One region of the Rhizobium sp. P1_E6 genome, then DNA from elsewhere that is predicted to be linked to it. Evidence: riboswitches for the same ligand, from Rfam matches in the RefSeq annotation. Region 1 holds a riboswitch; the other holds the start of a gene.
What was found. Region 1 has a riboswitch for thiamine pyrophosphate ahead of AC1D35_RS13710 (YkoF family thiamine/hydroxymethylpyrimidine-binding protein). Riboswitches for the same ligand answer to the same signal wherever they lie in the genome.
Positions count from the first base shown of each region.

Region 2: another riboswitch for thiamine pyrophosphate. It lies ahead of thiM (hydroxyethylthiazole kinase); the one in region 1 lies ahead of AC1D35_RS13710 (YkoF family thiamine/hydroxymethylpyrimidine-binding protein).

Region 1 is NZ_JBFUBG010000021.1:129,818-141,842, forward strand. It holds gene AC1D35_RS13690 (metalloregulator ArsR/SmtB family transcription factor) at 1-21, opposite strand, end outside; gene AC1D35_RS13695 (SDR family oxidoreductase) at 123-893, opposite strand; gene soxR (redox-sensitive transcriptional activator SoxR) at 983-1,447, opposite strand; gene AC1D35_RS13705 (NAD(P)H-dependent oxidoreductase) at 1,529-2,104, shown strand; TPP riboswitch at 2,294-2,407, shown strand; gene AC1D35_RS13710 (YkoF family thiamine/hydroxymethylpyrimidine-binding protein) at 2,398-3,006, shown strand; gene AC1D35_RS13715 (ABC transporter permease) at 3,021-3,812, shown strand; gene AC1D35_RS13720 (ABC transporter ATP-binding protein) at 3,809-4,564, shown strand; gene AC1D35_RS13725 (ABC transporter substrate-binding protein) at 4,572-5,579, shown strand; gene AC1D35_RS13730 (acyltransferase family protein) at 5,644-6,855, shown strand; gene AC1D35_RS13735 (sugar transferase) at 7,021-7,758, shown strand; gene AC1D35_RS13740 (F0F1 ATP synthase subunit epsilon) at 8,035-8,442, opposite strand; gene AC1D35_RS13745 (hypothetical protein) at 8,442-8,681, opposite strand; gene atpD (F0F1 ATP synthase subunit beta) at 8,681-10,117, opposite strand; gene AC1D35_RS13755 (F0F1 ATP synthase subunit gamma) at 10,141-11,025, opposite strand; gene atpA (F0F1 ATP synthase subunit alpha) at 11,054-12,025, opposite strand, start outside.
Region 2 is NZ_JBFUBG010000022.1:31,541-39,897, forward strand. It holds gene AC1D35_RS13990 (pyridoxamine 5'-phosphate oxidase family protein) at 130-564, shown strand; gene AC1D35_RS13995 (DUF4139 domain-containing protein) at 601-2,478, opposite strand; gene AC1D35_RS14000 (aldehyde dehydrogenase (NADP(+))) at 2,703-4,226, shown strand; TPP riboswitch at 4,430-4,528, shown strand; gene thiM (hydroxyethylthiazole kinase) at 4,580-5,380, shown strand; gene thiE (thiamine phosphate synthase) at 5,377-6,012, shown strand; gene thiD (bifunctional hydroxymethylpyrimidine kinase/phosphomethylpyrimidine kinase) at 6,009-6,821, shown strand; gene AC1D35_RS14020 (GNAT family N-acetyltransferase) at 7,004-7,483, shown strand; gene AC1D35_RS14025 (glycoside hydrolase family 3 N-terminal domain-containing protein) at 7,510-8,357, shown strand, end outside.

The sequences.
Region 1 (12,025 bases):
CTTCGGTTTAGGCAATGGCATTTGCTTATCGGAAGGAGGTAATAAGGTAGATCAGTACACTATCATATTCGCAGAAGCGAATTGGTCAAATGTGGCGAAATACCAAAAAAAGTCCAAGCAAATCAGCAAATAAGCTGGCCGCCATTGATCTCTAGAACTTGACCGGTGATGTAGCCGGAGAGCGACGGGGCAGCCAGGAAGAGATAGGCAGGCGCGCAATCTTCTGCTGTTCCGAGCCGTTGCAGCGGAATAGACTTCCGGGCCTGCTCCAGTTTCTCGCGAGATGAATAGCGTGCATGGAAATCGGTTTCGATCGTGCCGGGTGAGACACAATTGACTCTTATAGCGTCAGGCGCGAGTTCCCGCGCCAGCGCCTTCGAATAGGTCGCAACGAAAGCCTTCGATGCGGAATAGATTGCAGAACCAGGACTTCCGCCCGTCAGCGCCGAAATCGAAACCGTATTGACGATGGCGGCGCCCTGCGCCGCCCGCAACGCGGGAAGCAGCGCCCGCGTCAACTCCACCACCGACGTCTGGTTGAGTCTCACGATGGTCTCGTAATCGGCATCGGTGAGCTCTCCGGCCGGAAAGCGGCCATGCATGGTGCCGGCATTGTTGACCAGCACATGCACGGCGTCGAAGAACTCGAGCGCTTCCGCCGCAAACTTCGCCGCCCCGCCCGGATGCAGGAAATCCGCCGGCAACAGCAGGGCGCGGCGCTCCGATTCGGCCGTCAGAAGAAAATCCGGCAGTTCGCGTTCTCCATCACGACCTGTGTGGACGAGTACGCGCGCACCGCAATCCAGAAACTGGCGGGCAATTTCCAGGCCGATACCCCGACCAGCCCCCGTGACGACGACATTGCGGTTCTCGAACAGTTTGGGATGAAACACGAAGCCCTCCTCCTTGCGGGACCGGCCCCGCCGCTTGCGCTATCAGGGCCTAACATATGCGGCCATCAGCTAAAAGAAAGCCCGAAGGTCTAAGCACCCAGGTCCAGAAGCCGCGCGCCGGCGCCTTCCTTACCGAGAACGTCGAAGGGATTGCGCAGTGGACAGGCGTCGATAGAGAGGCAACCGCAGCCGATGCAACTCGTCAGATGATCACGCAGCAGGCTCAGTCGCTTGATACGAGCATCGAGATCATCTTTCCAGAGCGCCGACAGCCGCTGCCAGTCCTCGACTGTCGGCGTACGACTCTGCGGCAGCGTTTCGAAGGCAGTCTGAATTTCGGCAAGCGGGATGCCGACGCGTTGCGCCACCTTGATGATGCCGAGACGCCTAAGAACGTCGCGGCCGTAGCGGCGCTGGTTGCCGCGGGTGCGGATGCTGGAGATCAGCCCCTTCGTCTCGTAGAAATGCAGGGCAGAGACAGCAAGTCCGCTTCGCTCTGCCACCTCGCCCACCGTCAGGAGCCTGCTCAGGGAGAATGCCGAATTCTGCTGCATGGCCTATTGACCTCAATGTTAGTTGAGGTTTTATAGACTGCGCTCCAGAGGCCGTAAAGCCGACACGAGAAGGAGCAATGCATGCAGAAACCCATGAGGCTTGCCGTCATCTACGGCAGCACGCGTGAGGGACGCATCTGCGACAGGGTGGTGAAATGGCTCGAAAGAGAGCTGGCCCGCTTTCCGCAATTCGAGATCGACATTATCGATCCGCTGGCATTTTCATTGCCGCGAGAGCATGTACCACATCATCCGGAGGCAAGACGGCTTGCTGACAGACTCCATCAGGCCGATGGCTTCATCCTCGTCACACCGGAATATAACCACAGCTTCACCGCTTCCCTGAAATTCCTCATCGATCTCTTCGCTGAGCCCTGGCACGGCAAGCCGATCGCTTTCATCTGCTATGGCGGCGTCTCCGCCGGATTGCGCGCGGTCGAACAGCTCCGCCTCGTCTTTGCGGAGCTTCACGCAGTCACGATCTGCGATGCCGTCAGCTTCAGTTCCCCCTGGCGCCGTTTCGACAATGAAGGCCGGCTGCAGGATCCAGAGGATGCGTTGCGCCGGCTTTCCCGAATGATGGCCCTGTTGCAATGGTGGACTGAGGCGCTGATCGCTGCCCGCAGCGACACTCCTTATGCCGGCATCGCCGCCTGAGACAACGATATCCGATTCCGTTTCTGGCAGGTACGGAACCGGCTGGGCACCCGGACAGGACCTCCGTCCGGGTGTTCCCCTCCCCTGACACTTGACAGCTGCGTCCGAACTGCCATCGCCCTTTCCGACCGTGTAGCCGGATAGGAATTTTACGGTTGCGGTATCGCAGGCCCGGTGCTAGCTTCCGCCACAATTTCACGGGGGAGCTCCGAATTGCCGGGGCTGAGATGTGAGGCGCATGCCTCCGGACCCTTCAAAGCTGATCTGGGTAATGCCAGCGGAGCGAGGTCCAAATGTTTTCCGGCGCACAAGTGTCTCTATATCCGATGTCCGGCAATTTCGTCGGCATCATCCTTGAAGCGATCAAGGCTCTCGATCCCTATCGTGATCGTCTTCGCATCGAAACCGACGATATTTCCACACTGATGGTCGGCCCGCCCGACGTGCTGTTTGCCGCCATGCGCGACCTCTTCGTCTCTGCTGCCGCAAGCGGCGAGCATTGCGTATTGTCCGCCGCAATCTCGCGGGGCTGCCCCGGCGAACCGGATGATGCGATCTGTGGCGCCGGCCTGTCTTCCAGCCGATCCGAGCCGCTCGCCGAGCGAGTGGAAGCCGCGATTGCGGCGGTCAAGGACACCACAGAAACCGGCCAGCCAACGGCCGCCCAATTTTCTCTGTACGTTATGGGAACGGGCACCCATATGGACGAGATCTATGGCTGCATCGATTTTCTGAAGCGCTCGGGCACATTCGACCGCTCCAAGAATTTCTGCACCAAGCTGCGCGGCGATGCCGGCGCGATCTTCGCGACCATCCATGAAGCTTTCTATCGCTTCGGCGATCCCGAAGGCCATGTAACGCTGGATATCACGGTCTCCGCGAACAGCCCGAGCAAAGCCTGAGACGCCTGACGGCAATGACCCTAGCGAAACCGGATTCGACATTTGCGCCGCTGAGGCGGGCCTTGCCCGCCATTCTTGCTGTGGCCGCCTTCCTGGCTGTTTGGGAGCTCTATGTCGACTTCTCCGGCATCAAACCCTCCATTCTTCCCTCGCCTTCGCGCATACTCACGCAGGGCTGGGTGAACAGGCAGGCCCTGCTCGACAATACCTGGCCGACGCTCAGCGCAACACTCGGCGGTTTTGCCCTGTCGCTGGTCTTCGCCTTCGCCTCGTCCGTGCTGATGGATTTCGTGCCCTTCATGCGCCGCGCGCTGCTGCCGCTCTTCATCGTCAGCCAGACACTGCCGCTGGTGGCAATCGCGCCTTTGGTCGTGCTGTGGTTCGGCTTCGGGCTGCTGCCGAAACTCCTGCTCGTTGCCCTCGTCACCTTCTTTCCGCTGCTGGTCGCCCTGTTGCAGGGCTATGAATCGACAGACGGGGATATCGCCGAGCTTCTGAGTTCCATGAAGGCAAGCCGCTGGCGCATCTTCCGCCTGGCACGGCTTCCCTCCGCCATGCCCTTCTTCTTTGCCGGCCTTCGCATATCGATCACCTATGCGGTCGTCGGTGCGATCTTCGCCGAATATGCAGGCGCTGCCCGTGGCCTTGGGATCTACATTCTCAATGCCAAGAACAATTTCCGCCCCGATCTCGTGCTCGCCGCCGTTGTCGTCAGCGCCCTTCTGACACTTTGCCTCTTCGGCCTTGCGCTGGCGATCCAGCATCTCGTCATGCCTTGGCAATCCTCGGCGGAGAAACGCCGATGAGCGGTATGCTGCAGCTGAAGAACATCTCGAAGTCCTTCGATGGCATGGAAGTGCTGAAGGATATTTCTCTCCATATCGCCAGAGGCGAATTCGTCTCGATCGTCGGCCCCTCGGGTTCCGGCAAGTCGACGATCCTCAGGCTGCTGACGCAGGCGCTTCAAGCCGATAATGGTGACATTTTCTTCGACGGCACCCCGCTCGCGCAAGCCGCTCACGCCTTCGCCTTCATGCCCCAGCGCGATGCGTTGATGCCGTGGCGAAGCGTCATCGACAATGCAATCCTCGGCCTCGAAGTACATGGTATGCGCCGCAGCCAAGCGCGCGCCGCAGCCGCCCCCCTCTTTGAGCGCTTCGGCCTTGCCGGCTTCGAAAACCACTACCCCGCAGCTCTTTCAGGGGGCATGCGCCAGCGCGCCGCCCTGCTGCGCACCGTGATCCAGCGCCAGGACATGCTACTGCTCGACGAGCCCTTCGGCGCACTCGACGCACTGACCCGCACGCAGATGCAGGAATGGCTGCAGGGTATGTGGACGGATCACCGCTGGACAGCCCTTCTGATTACCCACGATGTGCGGGAAGCCGTCTTCCTGTCCGACCGCATCTATGTGCTTTCCGCTCGCCCCGCAACGGTAGTCAGGGAATTCGAGGTACCACTCGCGAGGCCGCGTACGCTTGCCGACCTTGGTTCCCCGACTGCTCAAGCGATCGAAACCGAAATTCTTCAAACACTGCTGCATCCGCAAAGAACCTGAGGAGGTCCTGATGCTTCTCACCCGCCGACAGACCCTTTTTGCCGCCATGGCCGCAAGCCTTGCCGGCCGCACCGCCTTCGCCCAATCCACCGCCAAAGCGCGCGTCGCACTCGACTGGACACCGAACACCAATCACATCGGCATCTATGTCGCCAAGGCGAAGGGTTTCTATGAGGCTGCCGGCCTCAACGTCGAAATCCTGCCTTATGCCGATACCAGCGCCGGCACGCTGGTCGCAAACGGTGTCGCCGATTTCGGTATCTGCGGAGAGATCGAGACTTTCACCCAGCGCGCCGCCGGTGCGGATGTGAAACTTGTCTACGCCGTGGTGCAGACGGAAACCGGCAGATTGATCTTCAAGGGCGGCCGCGACGACATCAAGAGCCCCCGGGATTTGGACGGCAAGACCTATGGCGGCTTCGGCGGCGCATGGGAGGAAGCGCTCGTCTCCTCGATGATCCGCAACGACGGCGGCAAGGGCACAATCCAGAACGTTACCCTCGGCACCTCGGCCTATGAGGCACTCGACAATGGCGCCGTGGATTTCACGCTGGAAATCTACACCTGGGAGGGCATTGCCGCCCAACTCGAGAACCGGCAGGTCGGCCGCTGGCGTTATAGCGATTACGGCATTCCCGACGAGCAGACGACCGCGATCGCTTCGAGCGATGCCTATCTTGCGGCCAATCCGAAAAACGCCCGCGCATTCGTCCAGGCGACGCTGAAGGGTTACGCCTATTCGGTCGAGAACCCGGACGAAGCCTGCGATCTCCTGATTGCCGGCAGCAATGGCGCACTGCTTAACACCGACCTTGTCAAGGCATCGCAGAAGGCCCTTGTCGAGGGGCATTTCCTTAAGGGCGAAAACGGCGCGATCGGCACCATCGATCCGGCCAAGGCGGAAGCGATCGGCACCTTCCTGTTCGATCATGGCATCCTCCTCGATGCCAACGGTACGGCACTGAAGGAAAAACCCGACTTTTCCGCCTACTACACCAACGATCTCCTCGGCTGAGGCGAGCCGCCCTTGCGGGCAGCAGCTTTCCGCTGCAAGGTCCCGCAAGGAGCGAGGGAGTGACATGCAGCAGCAGAACCGGGTGGCCGGGGCGGATTTCTTGCGCGCAGCCGCCTGCTTGCTCGTCCTCATCCATCATCTCATTTTGCGCATCGACCTCACCAAACTCGGCGAAGGATCGCGGCCGACGCTGACTGCCTTGCGCTTCGGCAATTTCGGCGTCGCCATCTTCTTCATTCTCAGCGGATTCCTGCTGGCCTTGCCGTTCTGGCGCGCCCTTGACGCCGGTGGTGCCATGCCCGACCTGCGCATCTATGCACTGCGTCGCGCGACCCGCATCGTACCCGGCTATTGGGTGGCTTTGACCGCGGGCTTCATCCTGAGCTTCACGCTGCTTGAATTTGCGCTGACACCGGAACTCCTTATGCGCTATGCCAGCGGTCTCTTCTTCATGAGCCAATGGCACTGGCGCACCTTCTTTCCTGTCGAAGGGAACGGCCCGCTCTGGTCCATATCCTTCGAAGCGACGAGCTATGTGCTGCTGCCGCTTGGCTTCCTCTGGCTTTTCGCCATCCCGGAAAAACGCCGATCGCCGCTCGTGACGCGCCTTGCCTGGCTCGGCATCATTGTCGCAGCACTGATCGGCCATGAAACCTTCCGTGCGCTTGCCCCTCCCAATGAGATTGACCGTGGCTGGCAGTATGGCATGCATGGCGGCGCGAAGGAGTGGATGCCCAACTACAATCCAATCGGCTTCTTCGCCGTTTTCGCACTCGGTTCACTCGCAGCCGGCATTCAGATCCTGCTGGCGCGAAAGCGTCGGATCTGGTTCGACATTATTGCATTTGCCTGCCTTGTTGCAGCCGGCTTCCAGCTACCGCTTTCGACAGGCGGACCTTGGGAAGCCTATGGATGGCTCGGAATCCCCTATGCCTTTCCGCTTTTTCCGGTTCTGATCGCTGTCGCCCTTGTGTCGCTCTCACGCTCCGTGCTGCTTGCGGCACTGCTGGACAATGCCTTCATGCGTTTTGCTGCAACCATCTCCTTCGGCATCTATATCTGGCAGGACATCGTGCTGACTTCGATGCAGACGATCTCTCCGGCCATATTCGGGATCGGGAAAGACGATCCGTTACGGGATTGGTTTATCGGCTGCACCTTTGCGACGGTGATCATTTTTCCTATAGCAAGCCTCAGCTATTTCCTTCTCGAGCGGCCGGCAATACGACGCGCCGCACGCATAACGCGCAAGAATTCAGCCATTAACGCAATATAGTTAATTCGAAGCCAGCCAAAATATCCGGGACATATTTCGAAATACTCCCAAATTTGGCCCCGTTAGGGTTACGAAAACATTAAGCAAGCGGGTGACAAATCGATCCTGTCCATGTATTTGTGCCGGCGCGATGCAATATGAGAGTATTCCCACGGACGTTGCTTAATGAACGTGTTTACTTCAAACAAGCTTCAAGAGACGGTTTTCTCTGCAAAAACAGTGAAGATGAAGGCTCTAGAGGCAGCGAATTCCAATATTCGCCAGCCCGACAGCTTTGTCTCGTTGGATGGGCGAAACCGGCTTCAGCTTGGTTTGAAAAGAGCTTTCGACATTTTCGGGGCAACCAGCGCCCTAGTCATCCTGTTTCCGGTTCTTCTGACCATTGCGCTTCTCATCGTGATCGATGACGGCGGACCGATATTTTTCCGGCAGATTCGCTGGGGCCTGAAGGGCAGCAAGATCACCGTCTACAAGTTCCGCTCCATGCGGACGGACCTCTGCGATCCGACCGGCATCGAACAGACCGTCAAGGGCGATCGGCGCGTAACGCGGATCGGCGCCTTCCTGCGCAAGACCAATATCGACGAGCTTCCCCAGCTTCTCAACGTTATCAAGGGCGATATGTCGCTCGTCGGGCCCCGATGCCATGCCATCAACATGCGCGCAGCCGGCATGCTCTACGAAGAGCTGGTGCCCGAATATCATTACCGCCATCTGATGCGGCCGGGCATTACCGGCCTTGCCCAGACGCGCGGCTGGCGCGGCCCGACAGAGCGCCCGACAAAGGCACGCGCCCGCATCGCCAGCGATATCTATTACATCAGAAATTTCAGCCTCTGGCTGGATATGAAGATCCTGTTCGGCACACTGCTGTCCGAACTGCGCGGTGGCACCGGCTTCTGAAAAGCCACTTCAAGTGACTTCCAGGACGTGCGGCGAAAGCCACCTCTTTTCGTTTCAATGTCCGGTATGATACCCGCAGCCTTCGCAGCGATGAATAAAGCCGGACTGGCATCAAAGAAGCCTTCCAGGGTGTCGCTCGGCACTTCTATGCGGCTACCCCTGCAAACGATGACGTATGATGAACGGCGCTGCGCCTGCCGCAGGGTGCGGCTTGCCAAAGAAAAAGCGGCCTTGAAAGGCCGTTTTTCTCACTCTGTCAGTCTTTGACTGAGCCGATCAGTCCTGCTGGACGACGCCACGCAGGTGGGTCAGTTCCATGATGAAGTGCTCGAGCTTGGACTTATGCTCGTGATGCTCGGTATCTTCGAGCTCTTTCTTCGCAGCTTCGATACGGCGGGTCAGTTCGTCCTTGTTGAGTTCTTCGACGCGAACAGCAGACTCGGCAAGCAGCGTGCAGCCGGTCGGCAGGATGTCGGCAAAACCGCCAAACACGACGTAGTCCTGCTTGGAGCCGGAAGCGGAACGTACGCTCACGATGCCCGGCTTGATGGTCGTCATCGTCGGAGCATGATTGGCCATGACCGTCATCTCGCCTTCGGTCGCAGGAATGACGACCTCGGTCACCATTTCCGACAACAGCAGACGCTCCGGCGAAACGAGCTCAAAGTTGAAATTGTCAGCCATCAGTGACTTACCTTCTCGGCTATGGCTTTCGCATCTTGCAATTTGGTCCCGCAGAACGGGCAGTGCATTATCGCTTGGTCGAGATATCCGAGGCCTTCCTCGGTCTGCGCCAACCCCACCACCATCATCGTCACGCCGTTATCGGCACGGTATATGGTCGGCACTGCAGGTTCAGGGAGTTCCGCCACGACCCCTTTGAGGGAGTCGCAGCAGAATATCTCGTCCTGAGCATCGCTCATCAGGCAGCTGCGAGCTTCTTGGCTTTCTCGACAGCTTCATCGATCGAGCCAACCATGTAGAAGGCAGCCTCCGGCAGGTGGTCATACTCGCCGTTGACGAGACCCTTGAAGCCCTTGATCGTGTCTTCGAGAGCAACGAGCTTGCCCGGCGAGCCGGTGAAGACTTCGGCAACGAAGAACGGCTGCGACAGGAAGCGTTCAATCTTGCGGGCGCGGGCAACAGCGATCTTGTCCTCTTCGGACAGTTCGTCCATGCCCAGGATGGCGATGATGTCCTGCAGGGCCTTGTAGCGCTGGAGGGTCGACTGAACCTTACGGGCAATTTCGTAATGTTCGTCGCCGACGACCAGCGGATCGAGCATGCGCGAGGTGGAGTCGAGCGGGTCGACAGCCGGGTAGATGCCCTTTTCGGCGATAGAACGCGACAGAACCGTCGTTGCGTCCAAGTGGGCGAACGAGGTTGCCGGTGCCGGGTCGGTCAAGTCGTCGGCCGGAACGTAAATGGCCTGAACCGAGGTGATCGAGCCGGTCGTCGTCGTGGTGATGCGTTCCTGCATCTGACCCATGTCCGTTGCAAGCGTCGGCTGATAGCCGACGGCCGAAGGAATACGGCCGAGCAGAGCCGACACTTCCGAACCTGCCTGCGTGAAGCGGAAGATATTGTCGACGAAGAACAGAACGTCCTGACCCTGGTCGCGGAAGTGTTCGGCAACCGTCAGACCAGTCAGAGCGACGCGAGCGCGGGCGCCCGGCGGTTCGTTCATCTGGCCATAAACCAGCGCAGCCTTGGAGCCTTCGCCGCCGCCATGCTTGTTGACGTTCGATTCGATCATTTCGTGGTAGAGGTCGTTGCCCTCGCGGGTACGTTCACCGACACCTGCGAAAACCGAGTAACCACCATGCGCCTTGGCGACGTTGTTGATCAGTTCCATGATCAGAACGGTCTTGCCGACGCCTGCGCCGCCAAAGAGGCCGATCTTGCCGCCGCGTGCGTAAGGCGCGAGAAGATCGACGACCTTGATGCCGGTGACGAGGATCTGTGCTTCCGTGGACTGCTCCACATAGGCCGGTGCGTCCTGGTGGATGGAACGCTTGTGTGCGGTAACCAGCGGACCAGCTTCGTCGACCGGCTCGCCGATGACGTTCATGATGCGGCCGAGCGTCTCGTTACCCACCGGAACCATGATCGGAGCACCGGTATCGGTGACTACCTGGCCGCGGACGAGACCTTCGGACGAGTCCATCGCAATGGTACGAACTTCGTTTTCGCCGAGGTGCTGGGCAACTTCGAGAACCAGACGGTTGCCGTTGTTGCTCGTTTCCAGCGCGTTCAGGATCTTCGGCAGATCGCCTTCGAAAGCAACGTCAACGACGGCGCCGATAACCTGTGTGACTCTGCCGACAGAGCCGGTCTTGGGGGTAGCTGCCTCAGCCATTTTCTGACCCTCTTTTCCTAACCTCAGAGCGCTTCCGCGCCCGAAATGATTTCAATGAGTTCCTTGGTGATCTGCGCCTGACGCTGACGGTTGTAGCTCAGCGTCAGCTTATTGATCATCTCACCAGCATTGCGCGTCGCGTTATCCATCGCGCTCATCTTGGCGCCCATTTCACCCGCGACGTTCTCAAGGAGAGCACGGAAGATCTGGACAGAGATATTGCGCGGGATCAGATCGTCGAGGATCGACGCCGGATCCGGCTCGTATTCGTATACAGCGCCAGCATGTTCTGCGTCCTCGGCGACAACCTCAGGGGCCTTGGCCGGAATGAGCTGCTGTGCGGTCGGAATCTGCGAGATGACCGACTTGAACTCGGAATAGAACAACGTGCAGACGTCGAATTCGCCGGCTTCGAACATCTCGATGATGCGCTTGCCGATCTGGTCTGCGTTCTCGAAGCCGACGCGCTTCACATCGCGCAGTTCCTTGCGCTCGATGATCAGCGAAGCGTATTCGCGACGCAGAATGTCGTAACCCTTCTTGCCGACGGTGAAGATCTTTACCGTCTTGCCCTCAGCGGTCAGCTTGCGGACGTGATCGCGCGCAAAACGCGCGATCTGCGAGTTGAAGCCACCGCAAAGACCGCGCTCCGCGGTGCAGACGACGAGCAGATGGACCTGGTCCTTGCCGGTGCCGGTCATAAGCGCCGGCGCACCGTCTGCATCGGTAACGGCCTTGGCGATGTTCGCCAGAACCGCACCCATGCGCTGCGAATAGGGCCTGGCGGCCTCGGCCGCCTCCTGCGCACGCCGAAGCTTCGCCGCGGCGACCATTTTCATCGCCTTGGTGATCTTCTGCGTCGCCTTGACGGAGGCGATCCGGTTCTTCAGATCCTTAAGTGAAGGCATCCGTTATCCGTCCTAACTTAGGGCCCGATTACGAGAAAGACTTGGCGAAGCTGTCAACAGCAGCCGTGAGCTGGCTCCTGGTGCCGTCGCTGATTGCCTTTTCCGTGCGGATCGCGTCGAGGATGGCGGAGCCTTCCGAACGCAGGTACGAAAGCAAGCCCTGCTCGAACTTGCCGACCGATGCGACCGGCAGCTTGTCGAGATAGCCGTTAACGCCAGCGAAAATCACCGCAACCTGCTCTTCCGTCTTCAGCGGCGAGAACTGCGGCTGCTTCAGAAGTTCGGTCAGGCGCGCACCGCGGTTCAGCAGGCGCTGCGTTGCAGCGTCAAGGTCCGAACCGAACTGGGCGAAGGCAGCCATTTCGCGATACTGGGCAAGTTCGCCCTTGATCGAGCCGGCAACCTGCTTCATCGCCTTGATCTGCGCCGCCGAACCGACGCGGGAAACCGACAGACCGACGTTCACGGCCGGGCGGATGCCCTGATAGAACAGGTCGGTTTCAAGGAAGATCTGGCCGTCGGTGATCGAGATCACGTTGGTCGGAATGAAGGCCGACACGTCGTTGCCCTGCGTTTCGATAACAGGAAGAGCAGTCAGCGAGCCGGCGCCCTGGTCGTCGTTCATCTTCGCAGCGCGCTCAAGGAGACGCGAGTGCAGGTAGAAAACGTCGCCCGGATAGGCTTCGCGGCCCGGCGGGCGGCGCAGCAGCAGCGACATCTGGCGGTAGGAAACGGCCTGCTTGGACAGGTCGTCGTAACCGATCAGCGCGTGCATGCCGTTATCGCGGAAATATTCGCCCATGGCGCAGCCGGCAAACGGTGCCAGATACTGCATCGGAGCCGGATCGGAAGCGGTAGCGGCAACGATGATCGAATACTTCAGCGCGCCGCGCTCTTCGAGCACCTTGACGAACTGTGCGACAGTCGAACGCTTCTGACCGATGGCGACGTAGACGCAGTAAAGCTTCTCACCTTCCGGACCGTTCTCGTGAATGGCCTT
Region 2 (8,357 bases), on a different contig from region 1:
GATCACGCTTAAAGGTGCAAATCCGCGATTGGCATGATGGATTGTTTGGCAGGCGACCGTCGTGCAGGTCCCACCTCTATGGAACTTCGATCATCGCGCGTTGTTTCCATCTGGATTGGAGGACTGCAAATGGCATCTATGACGAGAGAAGAGCTGTCCAAGCAGCTGAAGAAGCTGGATTTCTGCATGTTTTCAACACGCGGAACCTCAAACCGGATAACCAGTCGCCCGATGAGTAACAATGGCGACGTCGAATATGACGGCGATTCCTGGTTTTTCTCCTATGCGGACACGCACAAAATATCCGAGATTCGGAAAGACCCCGCGGTGTTGCTAACCTTTACGGCGCCGCCGCATCTGCTGGGAAAGCCGGGTATATTCATAGCCATCGATGGCGACGCCGTGCTTATCGAGGACACCTCGCAGTTCGAGACCCACTGGGTCAAAGGACTGGAACGATGGTTTCCCGAGGGCGTGCAGACGCCTGGACTTATTCTTATCAAGGTTACTGCACGTTTCGCCCAATATTGGGACGGCGAAGAGAACGGGAAAGTCGATCTCTAATGTCAATGCACGGCGCCGCGTCCACAGCGAGCCCGCCTACAGACGGGCTATCGCCTCCCCTAGTTCCTTGCGAAGCTTTTCAAGCCGAGCCCGTGCCTCGTCCCTTTGCGCCCGCAGCTCTTTGATCGACTTCTCCTGCTCCGTCAGATCCTCAAGGAACTGCTGCTTGAGCGGTGTGTCGCCTACGGAGGCAAGCATGCCTGAAATCCGTGAGGATTCCGAAGTTGCATCCTCGATCGCCTGCATCACCGCCGACAGATCTCTCTCCGCCTCCTTCTGGGCCGTCCTCGCCGTCACGAGCCCGCGAAGCTTCTCGGCGATCTCCGGGGACGGCCCCTCATCGAGCCATTGCAGGATCACCGCGTCGTCGATATCGGCAATCGCCTGCGTTTCGCTCTCTACCATGCGCCATTCGATTGAAGTCGAAACCTTCTTTCCGGCGGGCACCACGACAGTCGCCCGCGCGCCCTGCGGTGTTTCCTCCACCCCCTCGGACAGAACGAGTTCCCACCCTGGCATGCCTGGATCTTCCGCAACGAACTTCCTGTCAGTGTCTGCGCCCCAGGCGGTGAAGGTCTTTCGCACGCGACGCTCCAATGTTGCGTCGAGATAACCGTCCTTGACGACAACTGTCCGGAAGGAACTGGAGTTGGTGATGGCCATTTCCTGCTCGATCTTCTGATCAGCCGCAAACGTCGCCTTTTCAACTCCGCCCGGCTTGACGTTGCCTATGCGCGCATCGCCAACATAGCGCCCTTTTTCGTCATAGACCGCGGCGACCGCCGGCGGCAGCGAGGTACCCGTGTCGTTCGTCAGCATCAGCGCCGCATCCGGATGTTGGGCGCCATCGCGATAGAGAGCGACGAACTCCGCGCCGATCTCGCGATCGAGGATCGGCACGGAAATCGTCTCACCGTTCTTGAGGTCGTATGCGCCGGGAAGATCGAAGTTTGCGACCACATCGCCCTCGTCGGCGGCGGCAGCAATGGTAGCGGCCGGAGCGGCAATAACGGGAGCAGGAGCCTCCGCAGCGGGCTCGTTCAGCAACGCACCCGCGACCATCCCCCGTTTGGCGCTCGCGACGTCAAGATATGCGGCCTCCGCCTCAGGGCGTGATGGCCATGTTCTGGCGTACAGCCTCTGGCGAAGCGTCACTGGCTTGCCTGACGTCAGAGATATTGAAACCCCTTTCCAGTCTTCGCCAGAGGCATTCTCCAGAACTGCCCATGCTTGCAACCGCGCTTTGCCCTTGGCGTCGACAATGATCCGATAGGACGGCTTCCAGAGCGGGGCTGCGACGACATAGGAAATGTCCACGGCCGCCGACGCCTTGCCATTGAGCGAAATGGTGACTGCACGCGTCCCCTGCACTCCATCGCTCGACAGCAGTTCCACTGCCCGAGCAACCATCTCGGCATCTTTGGGATTATCGAGTTTGTAGGCCATGGCGCCACCGATCTCGGCAACGTCGAAGGCGCCGCGGTCAAGCATCACGATCAGCCGCGCGCGCTGCTTTTCAGTGGCGGGCTCTACCCCGACGATGCGACCCTTCACCCCGTTCGCAGAGACAGGCGCGCCTCTGAGAGCCCGCAGCACAGCAGCAGCCGAATCCAGATCCTTCCGTTTGATCGGCAGCACCTTGAATGTTTCATCGACCATGCCCGGCCCGGTGGTCGACAATCCCTTTACGGGAGCCGGCCCCGAGACAACGAGGGTCTTCAGAAAGTCATCCATCTGGTCTGTCGGCACATCGACGACAGCGTTGCCGTCGTCCCCGACATTAAGACTGCGCACATATTCGGCAACGCCTCCTGAGGACAGCCTGATAGACTTGATAGTCCCGGTTTGCGCGAATGCGGTTGTGGAGAGCAGTATTGCGGTAAGCGCCGCACAGATGGTGGATGCGTATTTCATGTGACCCCCTCGATATAAATTCCACCAGAGGATGAACGTAAAAAAGGGGCGGCATTTCGACACGCAACCGCTTTTGCGCGCGTTGTCCCTATGGCCCATTCGCCGACACGACGACGTCTCTGTCGGGAACCTCCATCTTCGATGCGATATCGGGGAAAGATGTCGTGAAAATGAGAAAGCGAACGCCTATATAGCTGCCGAGTCTGTTTGAAAGGAAATCCATCATGACTATCAATGGAAGCCTGCTCGTCGCGGGATCGGAGAAACGCGGCACTCGCGGGGAGCTCTACGGCGTCGAGGCGGCCACCGGAGCGGCACTGCCCGTCTCTTTCGGTGGCGCCACCGCGGAAGACGTCGAGGAGGCAACCAGGTTTGCATGGGAGGCGTTCGCCTCCTACCGGGAAACAGATCTGGAAACGCGGGCCGATTTTCTTGAAACAATCGCCAGCGAGATCGAGGCGATCGGCGATGAGTTGATCGTGCGTGCAATGGCGGAAACCGGACTTCCACGCGGACGGATCGAGGGTGAGCGCGGCCGCACGATCGGACAGCTTCGGCTGTTTGCGAAAGAGGTTCGCGAAGGCCGATTCCAGGAACTTCGTTTTGACGGCGCGGATCCCTCCCGCAAGCCCGTTCCGAAGCCCGATCTGCGCCTGCGCAACGTTCCCCTCGGCCCCGTTGCGGTTTTCGGCGCATCAAACTTTCCGCTCGCCTTCTCGGTGGCCGGCGGTGACACGGCCTCTGCGCTCGCAGCAGGATGCCCCGTCGTCGTCAAGGCGCATTCGGCGCATCCGGGCACGTCGGAACTGGTCGGTCGCGCCGTTCAGCGGGCCGTCGCCAAGGCCGGGCTGCATGCGGGCACCTTCGCGCTTCTCTTTGACACCGGCTTCGAGGTCGGACAGAAGCTCGTCGCCGATGCCCGAATTCGAGCAGTCGGTTTCACAGGCTCGCGCCGCGGCGGCACGGCACTGATGAAGATCTCTTCCGAGCGCAAGCAGCCGATCCCGGTCTATGCCGAAATGAGCAGCATCAACCCGGTCATCTTCTTCCCCGATGCCCTGAAAAGCCGCGCGACAGAGATTGCAACGGCTTTTGTCAGCTCGCTGGTTCTGGGCGCCGGACAATTCTGCACCAATCCCGGCCTCATTCTCGCCGTCGACAGTGAAGGTCTGGACACTTTTATCGCCAAGACGCGGGAGCTTCTGCCTGATGTCGGCGCGCAGACCATGCTGACGGGCTCCATCGCCAAGGCATTCTGCAATGGCGTCGCCCGGCTGGAAAAGCATCCCGAAGTCCGTCTCGTTGCCAATGGCAAGCCGGGCAGCGAATTCGAAGGTACCGCTGCACTCTTCGAGACGACGGCTGCGGCATTCCTCGCCCATCACGAGCTTCAGGACGAGGTCTTCGGCGCCGCCGGGCTCATCGTGCGCTGCCGCGATCTCGCCGAACTCGAGCGGGTGCTTGACGGCCTGGAAGGCCAGCTGACCGTAGCCCTCCACATCACGAGCGAAGACGAGCCGGACGCAAAGCGCCTCGTTCCCAGGCTGGAGATGCTTGCCGGACGACTGCTCGTGAACGGCTTCGGAACCGGCGTCGAGGTATCGCCCGCCATGGTGCATGGCGGCCCCTACCCGGCAACAGCCGATGGCAGATCGACCTCGGTCGGGACGCTGGCGATCTACAGGTTCCTGCGGCCGGTTTCGTATCAGGACTTTACGGTGAACCTGCTTCCGACACCGTTGCGTTGATCGATCGGAGCTTGTCAGCGTTCAAACGGCGGAGTCTCCAAGGAGGCCACCGAAGAGATTGGCAAGCTCCCGCACCGGCTGGAAGCAGACATCAGCTTGACTGATGACTCCAGCCGGCGCGGCGGTACCAAGCGAGGATCCTCTTTGGCAAAACCGTCATTTTGCCAGTGACATCGGCATCATTCTCTGCAAGAAAGATTACCGTTGAGAGACAGGGGCGCCCGTTTGCAAGAACGGGCTGAGAAGCACCCTTCGAACCTGAACCGGATAATGCCGGCGGAGGGAGTCGCTCGGGTCGCAGTCTGCTTCATTGCATGATCGTTCCCGCGCCTGCCCCGCCTGAAAGGGGTACTATGGAGAACAAGACACCCGGAGCTCTGTTGACGGAGATGCGCGCCAAGCCGCCGCTCGTGCAGTGCATCACCAATTATGTCGCCATGAACATCGCCGCCAATGTGGTGCTCGCGGCCGGCGCGTCGCCTGCCATGGTTCATGCGGCCGAGGAGGCGGGGGAATTTGCCGCGATTGCCGGGGCTTTGACCGTCAACATCGGCACGCTCTCCCCCCAATGGATCGACGGCATGCATGCGGCGGCAACGGCCGCGAATGGAGGCGGCAAGCCGTGGGTCCTCGATCCGGTCGCCCATTACGCAACGTCCTTCCGCCGCAAGGCGGTTGCCGATCTCCTGGCCCTTCGCCCGACGATCATCCGCGGCAATGCCTCCGAGATCATTGCACTTGCCGGCGGCGAAAGCCGCGGCCAAGGCGTCGACAGCCGTGACCCGGTAGAACAGGCCGAAGCATCTGCGCAGCGGCTGGCCGAACGGCATGGCGCAGTCGTCGCCGTCACCGGTGTCGTGGATTTCGTGACTGATGGCGCACAGGCGCTGCGCATCGAGGGTGGTTCGTCGCTGATGCCGCAGGTGACCGCGCTCGGCTGCTCGTTGACCTGCCTGACCGGCGCCTTCGCGGCCGCCATCCCCGGCGACCCCTTCGCTGCTGCCGTTGCAGCACTTGCCACCTTTGCGGTTGCCGGCGAAGAGGCGGCGAAAAATGCGAGCGGACCCGGCTCTTTCTCCTGGCGCTTCCTCGATGCGCTCGCCGCGCTCGATGGTGCAGCATTGGATGCGAAGGTCAGGATCAGCGCGGCATGAAACGCTTCGATCTCTCCCTCTATCTGGTCCTCGATCCGGATCTCTGCGCCGGCATCGGCATGATCGAGACGGCGCGGCTTGCCGTCGTAGGCGGTGCAACCATTGTGCAGTTGCGCGACAAACACGGCGGAACGGCGCGGATGGTGGAAACCGGCCTTGCGCTGAGAGACGTTTTGAGGGGTACCGGCGCTTTGCTTGTTATCAATGACGATGTGGAAGCTGCCCTCGCGATCGGCGCCGACGGGTTGCATATTGGCCAGGACGATATGGGACCTGCTGCCGCACGCGCGAAAATCGGTCCGAACATGATTCTCGGCCTGTCGGTTGAGACGGAGGCGCTGGCTGCGGCAATCGACCCTGCTGTCGTCGATTACGCCGGCATCGGACCGGTCTTTYCAACACCCACCAAGAGTGACCACAAGCAGCCGATCGGTTTCGACGGGCTGGCGAATCTGGTGAAAGTCGCGCCCGTTCCAACGGTTGCGATTGGCGGCCTGAAGAGCGAGCATGTCGCGTCTGTCTTTGCGGCAGGTGCTGATGGGCTTGCCGTCGTCTCGGCGGTCTGCGGCACCCCGGATCCGATGGCCGCGACACTCCGCATCGCAGAGGAAATCCGAAAGGTCAGCCGATGATCCGCAATGTGCTATCCATCGCCGGTTCCGATCCCTCCGGTGGCGCCGGCATCCAGGCCGATCTCAAAGCCTTCTCCGCTCGCGGCGTCTATGGCATGGCGGCGCTGACGGCATTGACGGCACAGAACACGCAGGGTGTGACCGGCGTGCATCTCGTGCCGCCGCACTTCGTCGCCCAGCAGATCAAGGCGGTCTTTGCCGATGTGCGCGTCGACGCGGTCAAGATCGGCATGATCGCCAATGCCGGCATTGCCGAAGCGGTTGCCGAGGCACTTGCGCCGCATCGCGGCATCCCCATCGTTGTCGATCCCGTCATGATCGCCAAAGGCGGAGCAGCACTTCTCGACCCGCAGGCCGTCGATGCGCTGACGCGGCATCTGCTGCCGCTTGCGACGCTGCTCACCCCCAACCTGCCGGAAGCTGCCGCACTGCTGCACGAAGAGGTTGCCGAAAACCGCGAGCAGATGGCATCACAGGCTGAGCGCCTGCGTGCGCTCGGCCCCGCCGCCGTGCTGGTGAAGGGCGGGCATCTCGACAGCGACGAGAGCCCGGACGTGTTATCGACCGCTTCAGGTCTTCACTGGTTCGAGGCCAAGCGCGTGCCAACGAAGAACACGCATGGCACGGGCTGTACCCTTTCCAGCGCGCTTGCCGCCGAGCTCGCGAAGGGCGCTTTGCCGCAAATGGCCGTGGCAACTGCCAAGACCTATCTTGCGCAAGCGGTCGCTGCCGCAGGCGAATTGATGGTTGGTTCCGGCCATGGGCCTGTGCAGCATTTCCACGCCCTGTGGAAAGACGCCGGCCTCTGAGCCGGATCACAATTCGAGGATTGCAGACGGCCCGGTCAAACCGGGCCGTTTTCTTTTGCCTACCCTGCGTTGAACCAGGCCTGCCCGGTAAAAAGCCTGTTGACAAGGTCGCCCAGATATCCAAAGCTATGACATTAAAAGGGGATAAATTCCGCAATAACGGAATATCTGGAGGAATTCGGGTGTCAGACCTGCTTGTGAGCTTATATTCCACGAAGCTCGCCGAACTGAAAGAAAAAGCCGATGCCGTCGGCATCACAATCCGTCCGGCTTTGCCGCCGGAACTTCACGTCGTCGTCGGCTGGGTGCGCGAGCATTTCAGCGAGAACTGGGCGAGTGAAGTCGCCGTCGCATTTTCCCGCCAGCCCGTCGCCTGTCTTGTCGCCGTCGAGAACGGCAAGCTTCTCGGCGTTGCCTGCTATGACACGACCGCCCGCGGCTTCTTCGGCCCTACCGGCGTCGATCCCGCAGCGCGCGGCAAGGGCATCGGCCTCGCCCTCTTTTCCGCTTGCCTGCAAAACCTGAAGACGCTTGGCCATGCCTATGCCTTCATTGGCGATGCCGGCCCCGTCGATTTCTACGTCAAGACCGCAGGCGCGGTCGAAATTCCCGCCCCCGACAAGGGCATTTACGAAGGCATGCTGCGAAGCCAGCCGAAATGACCATCTGATACCGGAGTTTTTAAATAGTGTCCTCGACCCCGCTCGCTCTCTTCGTCGGCCTTCCCAATCCGACGCTTTCGGACGACGAATTCGCCCTCTTCCGTGAAACCAATCCGCTCGGCCTCTTCGTCGGCCGCCGCAACCTGCGGGATCCGGAACAGGCAAAGATCCTGATTGACCGTTTCCGCGAGGCCGTGGGCCGCAACGATGCGCCCGTCTTCACCGACCAGGAAGGTGGCCGCGTGCAGCATATGGATGCCGGCCCCTGGCCGCTCTTCCGCAGCTTCGGCCAGTTCGCCGAGCTTGCCCGCCATGATCTCGAGCTCGGCAAGCAGGCGCTGCGCCTTTCCACCCAGGCCATGGGCGCGATGATGAGCGAACTCGGCCTGTCGAGCGGCTGCTCGCCCGTTCTCGACCTCGTGTTCGAGACGACGAGCGCTGTCATCGGCGCCCGCTCCTTCGGTTCGGATCCGGATTTCATCGCCGCGCTCGGCCGCGAAGTGGTGGATGGTCTGCTCGAAACCGGCAATATGCCTGTTATGAAGCACATTCCGGGTCATGGCCGCGCGACGCTCGATTCTCACAAGGAGCGTCCTGTCGTGGATGCCTCGCGCGAGACGCTTGTCGCCACCGATTTCAAGCCCTTCGTGGCGCTGAAGGACACGCCCTGGGCGATGGTCGCCCACGTCGTCTACTCCGCTTACGATGCGGAGCTTCCGGCCTCCATCTCGCCGATCATGCATGACGTGATCCGCAACGACATGGGCTATGACGGCGTGCTGATCTCCGACTGCATCTTCATGGAGTCGCTGCAGGGCACCCTGCCGGAACGCGTCGCCCAGGTTCTCGATGCCGGTTTCGACATCGCGCTGCA